3 regions of the Cytobacillus dafuensis genome follow, and region 3 is predicted to be linked to each of the others. Evidence: a T-box and tRNA genes for the amino acid it is inferred to sense, from the RefSeq annotation. Region 3 holds a T-box; the other regions hold tRNA genes.
What was found. A T-box is a leader RNA that pairs with one kind of tRNA and senses whether it is charged. The one in region 3 lies ahead of ileS (isoleucine--tRNA ligase), so its partner is inferred to be a tRNA-Ile.
Positions count from the first base shown of each region.

Region 1: it encodes a tRNA-Ile, which carries the amino acid that the T-box ahead of ileS (isoleucine--tRNA ligase) is inferred to sense. The anticodon was not compared.
Region 2: it encodes a tRNA-Ile, which carries the amino acid that the T-box ahead of ileS (isoleucine--tRNA ligase) is inferred to sense. The anticodon was not compared.

Region 1 is NZ_CP042593.1:3,849,557-3,853,878, forward strand. Features, by position in the region: gene glgB (1,4-alpha-glucan branching enzyme) at 1-972, opposite strand, end outside; gene FSZ17_RS18355 (hypothetical protein) at 1,189-1,386, shown strand; tRNA gene FSZ17_RS18360 (tRNA-Glu) at 1,494-1,565, opposite strand; tRNA gene FSZ17_RS18365 (tRNA-Ser) at 1,573-1,663, opposite strand; tRNA gene FSZ17_RS18370 (tRNA-Asn) at 1,668-1,742, opposite strand; tRNA gene FSZ17_RS18375 (tRNA-Ile) at 1,760-1,836, opposite strand; tRNA gene FSZ17_RS18380 (tRNA-Gly) at 1,843-1,916, opposite strand; tRNA gene FSZ17_RS18385 (tRNA-His) at 1,926-2,001, opposite strand; tRNA gene FSZ17_RS18390 (tRNA-Phe) at 2,036-2,111, opposite strand; tRNA gene FSZ17_RS18395 (tRNA-Asp) at 2,126-2,202, opposite strand; tRNA gene FSZ17_RS18400 (tRNA-Met) at 2,206-2,279, opposite strand; tRNA gene FSZ17_RS18405 (tRNA-Ser) at 2,442-2,534, opposite strand; tRNA gene FSZ17_RS18410 (tRNA-Ile) at 2,549-2,625, opposite strand; tRNA gene FSZ17_RS18415 (tRNA-Met) at 2,662-2,738, opposite strand; tRNA gene FSZ17_RS18420 (tRNA-Ala) at 2,763-2,838, opposite strand; tRNA gene FSZ17_RS18425 (tRNA-Pro) at 2,850-2,926, opposite strand; tRNA gene FSZ17_RS18430 (tRNA-Arg) at 2,942-3,018, opposite strand; tRNA gene FSZ17_RS18435 (tRNA-Leu) at 3,033-3,121, opposite strand; tRNA gene FSZ17_RS18440 (tRNA-Gly) at 3,127-3,201, opposite strand; tRNA gene FSZ17_RS18445 (tRNA-Leu) at 3,212-3,296, opposite strand; tRNA gene FSZ17_RS18450 (tRNA-Lys) at 3,307-3,382, opposite strand; tRNA gene FSZ17_RS18455 (tRNA-Thr) at 3,406-3,478, opposite strand; tRNA gene FSZ17_RS18460 (tRNA-Val) at 3,489-3,564, opposite strand; rRNA gene rrf (5S ribosomal RNA) at 3,571-3,687, opposite strand; rRNA gene FSZ17_RS18470 (23S ribosomal RNA) at 3,797-4,322, opposite strand, start outside.
Region 2 is NZ_CP042593.1:419,927-424,248, forward strand. Features, by position in the region: rRNA gene rrf (5S ribosomal RNA) at 157-273, shown strand; tRNA gene FSZ17_RS02120 (tRNA-Glu) at 313-387, shown strand; tRNA gene FSZ17_RS02125 (tRNA-Val) at 392-467, shown strand; tRNA gene FSZ17_RS02130 (tRNA-Thr) at 478-550, shown strand; tRNA gene FSZ17_RS02135 (tRNA-Lys) at 715-790, shown strand; tRNA gene FSZ17_RS02140 (tRNA-Gly) at 799-873, shown strand; tRNA gene FSZ17_RS02145 (tRNA-Arg) at 941-1,017, shown strand; tRNA gene FSZ17_RS02150 (tRNA-Pro) at 1,026-1,102, shown strand; tRNA gene FSZ17_RS02155 (tRNA-Ala) at 1,121-1,196, shown strand; tRNA gene FSZ17_RS02160 (tRNA-Met) at 1,225-1,301, shown strand; tRNA gene FSZ17_RS02165 (tRNA-Ser) at 1,326-1,418, shown strand; tRNA gene FSZ17_RS02170 (tRNA-Met) at 1,579-1,652, shown strand; tRNA gene FSZ17_RS02175 (tRNA-Asp) at 1,656-1,732, shown strand; tRNA gene FSZ17_RS02180 (tRNA-Phe) at 1,779-1,854, shown strand; tRNA gene FSZ17_RS02185 (tRNA-Tyr) at 1,879-1,963, shown strand; tRNA gene FSZ17_RS02190 (tRNA-Trp) at 1,968-2,041, shown strand; tRNA gene FSZ17_RS02195 (tRNA-His) at 2,051-2,126, shown strand; tRNA gene FSZ17_RS02200 (tRNA-Gln) at 2,285-2,359, shown strand; tRNA gene FSZ17_RS02205 (tRNA-Cys) at 2,369-2,442, shown strand; tRNA gene FSZ17_RS02210 (tRNA-Gly) at 2,465-2,538, shown strand; tRNA gene FSZ17_RS02215 (tRNA-Ile) at 2,545-2,621, shown strand; tRNA gene FSZ17_RS02220 (tRNA-Asn) at 2,637-2,711, shown strand; gene FSZ17_RS02225 (YitT family protein) at 3,651-4,322, shown strand, end outside.
Region 3 is NZ_CP042593.1:304,153-308,474, forward strand. Features, by position in the region: gene ileS (isoleucine--tRNA ligase) at 1-1,734, opposite strand, end outside; T-box leader at 1,790-2,028, opposite strand; rRNA gene FSZ17_RS01585 (16S ribosomal RNA) at 2,706-4,256, shown strand.

The sequences.
Region 1 (4,322 bases), 1.4 Mb from region 3:
ACTTTTTTCATAACGATTCGGCCAAAATAAAATATTTGCCACTGCATCTAACCGAAAACCATCGATATGATAATATTCCATCCAAAAAATTGCATTCGAAATTAGAAAGCTTTGCACTTCGTTTTTTGAAAGATCGAAATTTGCCGTACCCCAAATCATATTTTCCCGATCCCACTCGTTTTCATATTCATATAAATATGAACCATCAAACTGGTGTAATCCATTCGCATCCTTGCAAAAATGGCCAGGAACCCAATCGAGTATAACCCCAATGCCTTTTTGATGGCATTGATCAATAAAAAACATAAAATCATGCGGAGTTCCGTACCTGCTTGTAACAGAATAGTATCCAGTTCCTTGATAGCCCCACGATTCGTCGAGCGGATGCTCAATAAGGGGTAATAATTCAATATGTGTAAAGCCATGCTCCACGACGTAAGGAATTAATGTATGTGCCAACTCCTTATATGATAGAAATGATCCATCTGCCCGTTTCCTCCAAGAGCCTAAATGAACTTCATAAATCGCAACAGGTTCTGCAAGCAAATTTTTCTTCTCTCTTTTCTGCATCCAAATATGGTCATTCCATTTATAATCTTCAAGGGAATAGACAATAGATGCTGTACCTGGTCTAATTTCTGAATAATAACTAAAGGGATCTGATTTCAAAAAACGATTACCTTCTTTTGTAAAGATTTCATATTTATATAACGCTCCTTGTAAATTGTGATCTATATCGATCACCCAAATACCCTCATTATTAACTCTATGTAAGGGATAGCCCTCTCCATTCCAATCATTAAAATCACCGACTAATCTGATAATTTCTGCGTTTGGTGCCCACAAACAAAACCTTGTACTAACTTTATCCTCCTGCTTAATGACGTGAGAACCAAAGAGTCGAAAACCTTCATATAAAGTACCTTCATGGAATAAATGCATCTCATAATCGGTTGGAGATACAGTATTCATGTAAATCCTCTCCTTTAAACCACACTTCCATGATTATATTCGCTTGTTTACAGAAAAGACCTCGTAAAGATTTTCTAAAGATTTTGACAACAGTTTTGAAGATATGATAATAATCGAAAATATTCAAAATGAATCTCGCCGTTTCGACATAATTTATTGCATTTAATGACAAATTAGAATAAAGGAATAATAAATATATAAAGGAGGAATAGTAATTTGAGTAATAGGGAAGAAGATTTTTTAATTAAAGAGGCAACGAAAAACGAAATAAAAATTCCTGTATTTGGACCTCCAGATGGAAAAATAATGGCCACTGGTGAAATATTCCGAGGACCTTCTACGGGAATTACATCTGAATTTGATTTAGAAAATCCAGGCAGGAAGCTGCTTGAAAAAGATCAGAAGTTTGATTGAGGACCACAAAATTATTATAATTGCTCATTTAGATCAGCTACAATCGTGAAATATTAAAAATCTATAATAAAAGAGCTGCCAACAATATTGTTGACAGCTCTTTTATATGACCCGTACGGGATTCGAACCCGTGTTACCGCCGTGAAAGGGCGGTGTCTTAACCGCTTGACCAACGGGCCAATAATATGGCGGAGAAGGAGGGATTTGAACCCTCGCGCCGCTTACGCGACCTACACCCTTAGCAGGGGCGCCTCTTCAGCCTCTTGAGTACTTCCCCATAATGGCTCCGCAGGTAGGACTCGAACCTACGACCGATCGGTTAACAGCCGATAGCTCTACCACTGAGCTACTGCGGAATAATTATATATAAAAATGGTGGGCCTAAATGGACTCGAACCATCGACCTCACGCTTATCAGGCGTGCGCTCTAACCAGCTGAGCTATAGGCCCACATTATGGAGCGGGTGAAGGGAATCGAACCCTCATCATCAGCTTGGAAGGCTGAGGTTTTACCACTAAACTACACCCGCAAATCTATATGGGGCGACTGATGGGAATCGAACCCACGAATGTCGGAACCACAATCCGATGCGTTAACCACTTCGCCACAATCGCCATCATTAGCTGTATGAATTAACGGCAAAATAAATGGTGGCTCAGGACGGAATCGAACCGCCGACACAAGGATTTTCAGTCCTTTGCTCTACCGACTGAGCTACTGAGCCAAATAATATAATAATGGCGGTCCGGACGGGACTCGAACCCGCGACCTCCTGCGTGACAGGCAGGCATTCTAACCAACTGAACTACCGGACCATATTGCGGGGACAGGATTTGAACCTGCGACCTTCGGGTTATGAGCCCGACGAGCTACCGGACTGCTCCACCCCGCGACAATAATATTTATAAGATTTATCCTATGCTACTAAATAGTAGTAGGACTGTCCCGATCTCAGAAAGCTGATTCAAGCAGCAATTCGATCGGTACAACTCGCAGTTTATTCAGTGAAGTAACGCTTCGTTGCTCCACCCCGCGACAATAAAATATTTAACAATGGAGGAGGAAAGGGGATTCGAACCCCTGCGCGGTTTGACCCGCCTGTCGGTTTTCAAGACCGATCCCTTCAGCCGGACTTGGGTATTCCTCCGAATAAAAACAATATGGTGGACCTTGTAGGACTCGAACCTACGACCGGACGGTTATGAGCCGTCTGCTCTAACCAGCTGAGCTAAAGGTCCATAATTGCATCATATTTAAGCAATAGATATTACATTTGGTAGCGGCGGAGGGGATCGAACCCCCGACCTTACGGGTATGAACCGTACGCTCTAGCCAGCTGAGCTACACCGCCAAATGATTGTATATATTTATTTAATGGTGGAGCCTAGCGGGATCGAACCGCTGACCTCCTGCGTGCAAGGCAGGCGCTCTCCCAGCTGAGCTAAGGCCCCATTGTTTTAGATGGTCGGGAAGACAGGATTCGAACCTGCGACCCCTTGGTCCCAAACCAAGTGCTCTACCAAGCTGAGCTACTTCCCGTTTTTTATGATATTATGGCGCGCCCGAAAGGAGTCGAACCCATAACCTTCTGATCCGTAGTCAGACGCTCTATCCAATTGAGCTACGGGCGCATTATTAATATAAATGGTGCCGAGGACCGGAATCGAACCGGTACGGTAGTCACCTACCGCAGGATTTTAAGTCCTGTGCGTCTGCCAGTTCCGCCACCCCGGCACTTTTGGAGCGGAAGACGGGATTCGAACCCGCGACCCCCACCTTGGCAAGGTGGTGTTCTACCACTGAACTACTTCCGCATTATTTAAATGGTGCGGGTGAAGGGAGTCGAACCCCCACGCCTTGCGGCGCCAGATCCTAAGTCTGGTGCGTCTGCCAATTCCGCCACACCCGCATTATTTAAATGGTGAGCCATGAAGGACTCGAACCTTCGACCCTCTGATTAAAAGTCAGATGCTCTACCGACTGAGCTAATGGCTCATAATAAAATGATTGCTCAAGAGTGCCGGCCAGAGGACTTGAACCCCCAACCTACTGATTACAAGTCAGTTGCTCTACCAATTGAGCTAGGCCGGCATTACAAATATGGTGGAGGATGACGGGATCGAACCGCCGACCCCCTGCTTGTAAGGCAGGTGCTCTCCCAGCTGAGCTAATCCTCCGTTTACGCCTGGCGACGTCCTACTCTCACATGGGGACAGCCCCAAACTACCATCGGCGCTGAGAAGCTTAACTTCCGTGTTCGGGATGGGAACGGGTGTGACCTTCTCGCTATCGCCACCAGACTATTTTTTAAAGACAATATTTATTATATCGTCTTTTTAAATTTTTTCAAGAGAAATTTTTTATTCTCTCAAAACTAGATAATGTAGAAGAAGAATTCGAGTAATCAATTTGGTTAAGTCCTCGACCGATTAGTATTTGTCAGCTCCACGTGTCACCACGCTTCCACCTCAAACCTATCAACCTGATCATCTTTCAGGGGTCTTACTAGCTTGACGCTATGGGAAATCTCATCTCGAGGGGGGCTTCATGCTTAGATGCTTTCAGCACTTATCCCTTCCGCACATAGCTACCCAGCGATGCTCTTGGCAGAACAACTGGTACACCAGCGGTGCGTCCATCCCGGTCCTCTCGTACTAAGGACAGCTCCTCTCAAATTTCCTGCGCCCACGACGGATAGGGACCGAACTGTCTCACGACGTTCTGAACCCAGCTCGCGTACCGCTTTAATGGGCGAACAGCCCAACCCTTGGGACCGACTACAGCCCCAGGATGCGATGAGCCGACATCGAGGTGCCAAACCTCCCCGTCGATGTGGACTCTTGGGGGAGATAAGCCTGTTATCCCCGGGGTAGCTTTTATCCGTTGAGCGATGGCCCTTCCATGCGGAACCACCGGATCACTAAGCCCGACTTTC
Region 2 (4,322 bases), 120 kb from region 3:
GGCGTTGGAGAGCCAGCTATGCAAATCCCGGTTTTGGATTTGTAGAGATGGATCGAAACGACCGAGAAGTTAGGAGCCGAAGCTGGACAATAAAATTTTAAATGATGATTGTCAGTTATCTAGTTTTGAAGGAATAATCCTTTTAACTAAAAATGGTCTGGTGGCGATAGCGAAAAGGTCACACCCGTTCCCATCCCGAACACGGAAGTTAAGCTTTTCAGCGCCAATGGTAGTTAGGGGCTGTCCCCTTGTGAGAGTAGGACGTCGCCAGGCCAAACCCTAATAAGGGTTATTTTTTTGCCAAAATTAGTTGGCCCGTTGGTCAAGCGGTTAAGACACCGCCCTTTCACGGCGGTAACACGGGTTCGAATCCCGTACGGGTCACCAATATGGAGGATTAGCTCAGCTGGGAGAGCACCTGCCTTACAAGCAGGGGGTCGGCGGTTCGATCCCGTCATCCTCCACCATAATTTATATGCCGGCCTAGCTCAATTGGTAGAGCAACTGACTTGTAATCAGTAGGTTGGGGGTTCAAGTCCTCTGGCCGGCACTCTAGAACGAGCCATTAGCTCAGTCGGTAGAGGATTACGGAAGCTTGCAGTACAGAGCGATACATCCTTGAATAGTAAGCTGTAGTAATCTGCGACAAATCACAAAGAGATTTGAAGCACAATTACGACTTAAAACGAAATTTAGGAAAATTCATTTTTTTTCGAGCCATTAGCTCAGTCGGTAGAGCATCTGACTTTTAATCAGAGGGTCGAAGGTTCGAGTCCTTCATGGCTCACCAGATAATTTGCGGAAGTAGTTCAGTGGTAGAACACCACCTTGCCAAGGTGGGGGTCGCGGGTTCGAATCCCGTCTTCCGCTCCAATTATTGCTGGTGTGCGGAACTAACAGACACAGGTCTTAAGATCATCGACACCACATATACAAGCGTGCGCCCGTAGCTCAATTGGATAGAGCGTCTGACTACGGATCAGAAGGTTATGGGTTCGACTCCTTTCGGGCGCGCCATTTACAAACGGGAAGTAGCTCAGCTTGGTAGAGCACTTGGTTTGGGACCAAGGGGTCGCAGGTTCGAATCCTGTCTTCCCGACCATGCTATCTACTTAATAATGGGGCCTTAGCTCAGCTGGGAGAGCGCCTGCCTTGCACGCAGGAGGTCAGCGGTTCGATCCCGCTAGGCTCCACCATATAACATAATTCTTTTTAGTTTGATTAGGCGGCGTAGCTCAGCTGGCTAGAGCGTACGGTTCATACCCGTAAGGTCGGGGGTTCGATCCCCTCTGCCGCTACCATGCTTTAATAGAATCTTATTATTCGGAGGAATACCCAAGTCCGGCTGAAGGGATCGGTCTTGAAAACCGACAGGCGGGTCAAACCGCGCAGGGGTTCGAATCCCCTTTCCTCCTCCATTTATTAAATATTATTGTCGCGGGGTGGAGCAACGAGCGTTACTTCACTGAATAAACTGCGAGTTGTACCGATCGAGTAGCTGCTTGAATCAGCTTTCTGAGATCGGGACAGTCCTAATACTCTCTAGGAGCATAGGAAAAATCTTATAAATATTATTGTCGCGGGGTGGAGCAGTCCGGTAGCTCGTCGGGCTCATAACCCGAAGGTCGCAGGTTCAAATCCTGTCCCCGCAATATGGTCCGGTAGTTCAGTTGGTTAGAATGCCTGCCTGTCACGCAGGAGGTCGCGGGTTCGAGTCCCGTCCGGACCGCCATTTTTTTCAGTAGTTAAAAACTACTGTTGATATATAGTTTATTTGTGGCTCAGTAGCTCAGTCGGTAGAGCAAAGGACTGAAAATCCTTGTGTCGGCGGTTCGATTCCGTCCTGAGCCACCATTTTTATACCTTTTTACTGAATATGGTGGGGTAGCGAAGTGGCTAAACGCGGCGGACTGTAAATCCGCTCCCTGTGGGTTCGGCGGTTCGAATCCGTCCCCCACCACCATTATAGGGGTATAGTTTAAAGGTAGAACAGAGGTCTCCAAAACCTCCAGTGTGGGTTCGATTCCTACTACCCCTGCCAATAATTATGGCGGTTGTGGCGAAGTGGTTAACGCATCGGATTGTGGTTCCGACATTCGTGGGTTCGATTCCCATCAGCCGCCCCATAATACTTTTTATTGACATAAGTACAAGTATTTAGATGATGTCGGAATATTTAACTACAGAAGTAGTTACACGGTAGCGCATTCATTTGCAATTAAATGTTCCTGCGGTGATTATTCATGAAGCAAACTCAAAGAGGATATTCATGATGAACCTTCAATGGGCTATAGCCAAGCGGTAAGGCAACGGACTTTGACTCCGTCATGCGTTGGTTCGAATCCAGCTAGCCCAGCCATTTTTTGTTGGCGGCATAGCCAAGTGGTAAGGCAGAGGTCTGCAAAACCTTTATCACCGGTTCAAATCCGGTTGCCGCCTCCATACAGATGAATATTATTTATTTGCGGGTGTAGTTTAGTGGTAAAACCTCAGCCTTCCAAGCTGATGATGAGGGTTCGATTCCCTTCACCCGCTCCATAATGTGGGCCTATAGCTCAGCTGGTTAGAGCGCACGCCTGATAAGCGTGAGGTCGATGGTTCGAGTCCATTTAGGCCCACCATTTCTATATAATTATTCCGCAGTAGCTCAGTGGTAGAGCTATCGGCTGTTAACCGATCGGTCGTAGGTTCGAGTCCTACCTGCGGAGCCATTTTTGTCCTTAATTTCTTCCTGCATATACATATATTAAAATCCCCCATCTATTCTTATTACTTTCTCTAACTTAAATCCTAAAAAAAAAGAATCGCCATGATGACAACTCCCATATTATTTCATATGAATTTTAATCATTTTTCTTTTGGACACAAATTTATATCATTTGTATGAGCTTTAATAGACTTAAATGTTAATAGAGATTCCTTTGTTATAGCCGAAGTTGGAAATCAATGGTAACGACAGCTATCTCATGAGACTATCTCAAGCTGAAAAAAGAGAAAAAGCGGTCTCATAAAGGGTTCATGAGACCACCACAAGCAGAAAAAAGAGAAAAAGCGGTCTCATAAAGAGTCCATGAGACCATCTCAAGCAGAAAAAAGAGAAAAAGCGGTCTCATAGTGAGTTCCTGAGACCATCTCAAGCAGAAAAAAGAGAAAAAGTGGTCTCATAGAGAGTTCATGAGACCATCTCAAGCAGAAAAAAGAGAAAAAGCGGTCTCATAAAGAGTTCCTGAGACCACTACAAGCTGAAAAAAGAGAATATAAAACCAGCTTTTCTAAATAACCGGCACCCAACCTTCTTCTGTGACAAAAATCCGGACTGCGACAACTTTTCTTATATATCCAAGATTTATAGAAAATATCAAAAGTCTATTGGGGGAATTTTCATGGAATGAAGCGACAAAAGGGAAGGATATTGTTGTATATAAGCGGACAATGCATTTGATATTGTAAAAGGCTCTGTGCTTGTATTGGCACTGACTGTCACTTGAATCCATGCGAAAAATACATTTGCACGATGAAGATATTTTTCACATAGTACCAAACTTTTATCCGTAATCCTTTCTTCAGTGGTGTTGAAACGAGAATAATATACGAGTATAATAGGATGATTCTGTATGTGCAGATAATTGGATATTAAAGGGTGGCGTGTAATGAAAAAAAGGATAGTAGATATTGTTTTTATAGCGTTAGGCTCATTGATTTTTGCACTAGGAGTTAATCTATTTATTATTCCAAACGAGCTCGGAGAAGGCGGAGTGACTGGGATCACCATTATTGCGTATTATCTATTTGAATGGTCTCCAGGTTTAGTGAACTTAGTACTTAATTCACTTCTGTTGATTGTTGGCTATAGATTTTTAAGTAAAACGACAACGATTTATACGATTATTGCTGTTGTACTTCATTCTCTATTCTTGCATTTAACGAAGGGCTGGAGCATTCCATCAGATGAAATAGTCGTGAATGCGATCTTCGGCGGCCTCTTCGTAGGTATAGGAATAGGCTTAATCATTCGTGTTGGCGGAACAACTGCCGGTACGACGATCTTAGCAAGAATCACACATAAATATCTCGGCTGGAGTATAAGCTATGGTTTGTTATTTTTTGATCTAATTGTCGCATTTTCTTCGTATTTTATTATCGGTGCTGAAAAGCTGATGCTTACGATTATGATGCTTTATATTGGTACGAAGGTCATGGAGTTCATTATTGAAGGGTTAAATCCTAAAAAGGCTGTAACGATCATATCTGATGTGCCGGACGAAATTGCACAGCAAGTGAATGATAAGATGAACAGAGGTGTGACCGTTTTTGCCGGCAGC
Region 3 (4,322 bases):
CAAGACGTTTTTATACGGTGCTTTTCCTGAAAATAGTGTGGAAACAGCGAGTAGGCTGTAAAAAAATCCTCTCGTCTGGTCAATTCCTTCGATGACGACATCCGCAGGGAATTGTGTTGTGAATTTTTCTTTGTTTTCAAATGGATAGTGATGCTGAGCAAACGGCATCGAGCCACTATCAAACCAAACATCAATAACTTCAGGCGTTCGTTGCATAGTACCTTCACATTTCGGACAGGTACATAGTACTTCGTCAATATATGGCTTATGCAGCTCGATATCGTTTAATACCGGCAATGTTGCTAGTTTTTGTAATTCCTCGATACTGCTAGGTGCTTCTTCGTGATTACAATCATGACAAACCCAAACATTTAAAGGTGTACCCCAGTATCGATTTCTGCTTATATTCCAATCAACAAGATTTTCAAGGAAGTGACCAAATCGTCCATCTTTAATATGCTCTGGATACCAAGTAACAGTTGCGTTGTTATCAAGCATTTCCTCCTTTAATGACGACATCCTGATAAACCAGCTATCTGTTGCGTAGTAAAGTAAAGGAGAGTCACATCTCCAACAATGTGGGTAGCTGTGCTCATATTTTTCTTTATGATAAAGCGTGCCTTGTTCAGAAAGCATTTTAATAATATCAACGTCGCAGTCCTTCACAAATCTACCTGAAAGCTCTACAACGTCAGCGGTGTATTGTCCTTGTTGGTCGACGACATTAATAAAGGATAAATCATTTTGCTGAACGGTTTTATAATCATCTTCACCGTAAGCTGGGGCAATGTGAACAATACCTGTTCCGCTGTCTTCTGTGACATAATCTGCTAAAACGACCTGGTGTCCTTTCTCAACAGTTACGTAATTAAATGGTGGGGCATAATGGACTCCTTCAAATTCAATGCCACTATGTTCACTTAACATGTTTACATGATCACCAAGGACTTTTTCTACTAATGATTTAGCAATGATGTAAACCACATTTTCTTTTTGTGCTCGCACATACGTTAAGGTTGGATTCATGGCTAGTGCAACATTTGCCGGCAGTGTCCAAGGTGTTGTTGTCCAGCCTAAGAAATATTCTTCGTCTGCATCAAGACGCTTGAATTTTACAGTAGCTGATAAATCTTTTACATCTTTATAGCCTTGGGCAACCTCGTGCGAACTTAAAGAAGTTTGACAGCTAGGGCAATATGGCGATACGCGATGCCCTTTATACAGGAGGCCATCTTTGTGAACTTTACTTAAAATGTTCCATACCGTTTCGATGTATTCATTGCTTAAAGTCAGATATGGACTGTCCATATCTACCCAATAACCTAATTCTTCTGTAAATGAACGCCACTTTTTCTCGTAGGTAAATACGCTTTCCTTACATTTATTGATAAAAGACTCTATGCCATACCGTTCAATTTCATGTTTTCCTGAAATACCAAGTTGTTTTTCAACTCCAAGCTCAACTGGAAGACCATGTGTATCCCAGCCAGCCTTTCTTTCTACTTGGAAGCCTTGCATTGTTTTATACCGAGCTACCACATCTTTAATCGTTCGCCCAAACGCATGACCTACATGGGGCAGACCATTTGCTGTTGGTGGTCCTTCATAAAAAACAAAAGGTGTCTTGCCTTCTCTTGATTGAACAGACTGTCTAAATGTGTTTTTTTCTGTCCAATAATGACGGATATGTTCTTCACGAAGAGTAACAGTTTCCTTACTTTCATTCACATTCATAGATATCGCTCCTATACAAAAATGTTTAAAAACACACAAAAAACCCCGTCCCAAGTAAAGGGACGGGGTTAACCGCGATACCACCCTAATTCTATTGATCCGATCAATAGCACTTAGCAACGTACAATCATACGTGTTCCTTGTAACGGTAGACGCCCGATTAGACTTACTATAAGATTCAGTCTAACTTCTCAGAGAGGATTTTCACGTAATACTCGAACACTGACTTGCACCAAAATGTCAGCTCTCTGTGGATCAAGACGAAACGCTACTTTTTCTCATCAACGAATTTGTATGCTTTTATTGGAATTTATTGTAACAGACATAAAAATAGCTGTCAAATAGTTCTGGAATTAAGATTTAAGGGATTAAAACAGCCCCTTTGAGGTGGTTCTTTTCTATTTTTTTATTAGGATATAATGATAATCTGAGCTTAGCATAAGCGGCATTTGTTAAGAACAAACAAATATGAAATATCATTTTGCATCCTGGAATGTCTTTAATAACGTGGCATTGACGAGTATAAGTTGGAAATCACCTTCGAATATATTCTAGATTGGTTTCCCATAAACCCTTGTACTTTCCACTACTGCATCGGTTACATTTTTAAGAGGATACCTAATTGATATATCTATATATTTATATAAAAATTAAAAAACGATAATTTTTTTAGTCAGGGTGTTGATTTTTATTAAAAATGATAGTAAGATAATAATCCTCAGCTGATAGATAAATAGTAAATGAAAAGTTTTTTATAAATTTATCTTTTAGTTGTTGACAATACCTAGTATACTTTGATAAGATGTAATCCTGTTGTTAACACAGCAGAAATTATTTTAAAAAAGTATTTGACACTTTGAGATTGAGATGGTATATTGATATTCCGCCTCAAAAAATAGTTCTTTGAAAACTAAACAAAGCAGAAACGTCAACGTTAATTCTATTAATATATTAAGAGCTAATCTTACTCTTTATTGGAGAGTTTGATCCTGGCTCAGGACGAACGCTGGCGGCGTGCCTAATACATGCAAGTCGAGCGGACTTGTGAGAGCTTGCTCTCGCAAGTTAGCGGCGGACGGGTGAGTAACACGTGGGCAACCTGCCTGTAAGACTGGGATAACTTCGGGAAACCGGAGCTAATACCGGATAATTCTTTTCTACACATGTAGGAAAGCTGAAAGATGGCTTCGGCTATCACTTACAGATGGGCCCGCGGCGCATTAGCTAGTTGGTGAGGTAACGGCTCACCAAGGCAACGATGCGTAGCCGACCTGAGAGGGTGATCGGCCACACTGGGACTGAGACACGGCCCAGACTCCTACGGGAGGCAGCAGTAGGGAATCTTCCGCAATGGACGAAAGTCTGACGGAGCAACGCCGCGTGAGTGATGAAGGTTTTCGGATCGTAAAACTCTGTTGTTAGGGAAGAACAAGTACCGTTCGAATAGGGCGGTACCTTGACGGTACCTAACCAGAAAGCCACGGCTAACTACGTGCCAGCAGCCGCGGTAATACGTAGGTGGCAAGCGTTGTCCGGAATTATTGGGCGTAAAGCGCGCGCAGGTGGTTCCTTAAGTCTGATGTGAAAGCCCACGGCTCAACCGTGGAGGGTCATTGGAAACTGGGGAACTTGAGTGCAGAAGAGGAAAGTGGAATTCCACGTGTAGCGGTGAAATGCGTAGAGATGTGGAGGAACACCAGTGGCGAAGGCGACTTTCTGGTCTGTAACTGACACTGAGGCGCGAAAGCGTGGGGAGCGAACAGGATTAGATACCCTGGTAGTCCACGCCGTAAACGATGAGTGCTAAGTGTTAGGGGGTTTCCGCCCCTTAGTGCTGCAGCTAACGCATTAAGCACTCCGCCTGGGGAGTACGGCCGCAAGGCTGAAACTCAAAGGAATTGACGGGGGCCCGCACAAGCGGTGGAGCATGTGGTTTAATTCGAAGCAACGCGAAGAACCTTACCAGGTCTTGACATCCTCTGCCAACCCTAGAGATAGGGCGTTCCCCTTCGGGGGACAGAGTGACAGGTGGTGCATGGTTGTCGTCAGCTCGTGTCGTGAGATGTTGGGTTAAGTCCCGCAACGAGCGCAACCCTTGATCTTAGTTGCCAGCATTCAGTTGGGCACTCTAAGGTGACTGCCGGTGACAAACCGGAGGAAGGTGGGGATGACGTCAAATCATCATGCCCCTTATGACCTGGGCTACACACGTGCTACAATGGATGGTACAAAGGGCTGCGAGACCGCGAGGTTAAGCGAATCCCATAAAACCATTCTCAGTTCGGATTGCAGGCTGCAACTCGCCTGCATGAAGCCGGAATCGCTAGTAATCGCGGATCAGCATGCCGCGGTGAATACGTTCCCGGGCCTTGTACACACCGCCCGTCACACCACGAGAGTTTGTAACACCCGAAGTCGGTGGGGTAACCGTAAGGAGCCAGCCGCCTAAGGTGGGACAGATGATTGGGGTGAAGTCGTAACAAGGTAGCCGTATCGGAAGGTGCGGCTGGATCACCTCCTTTCTAAGGATATATAGAAGTATTTCATACTTCTTAAATAAGACGTTTCTTGTTCGTTCAGTTTTGAGA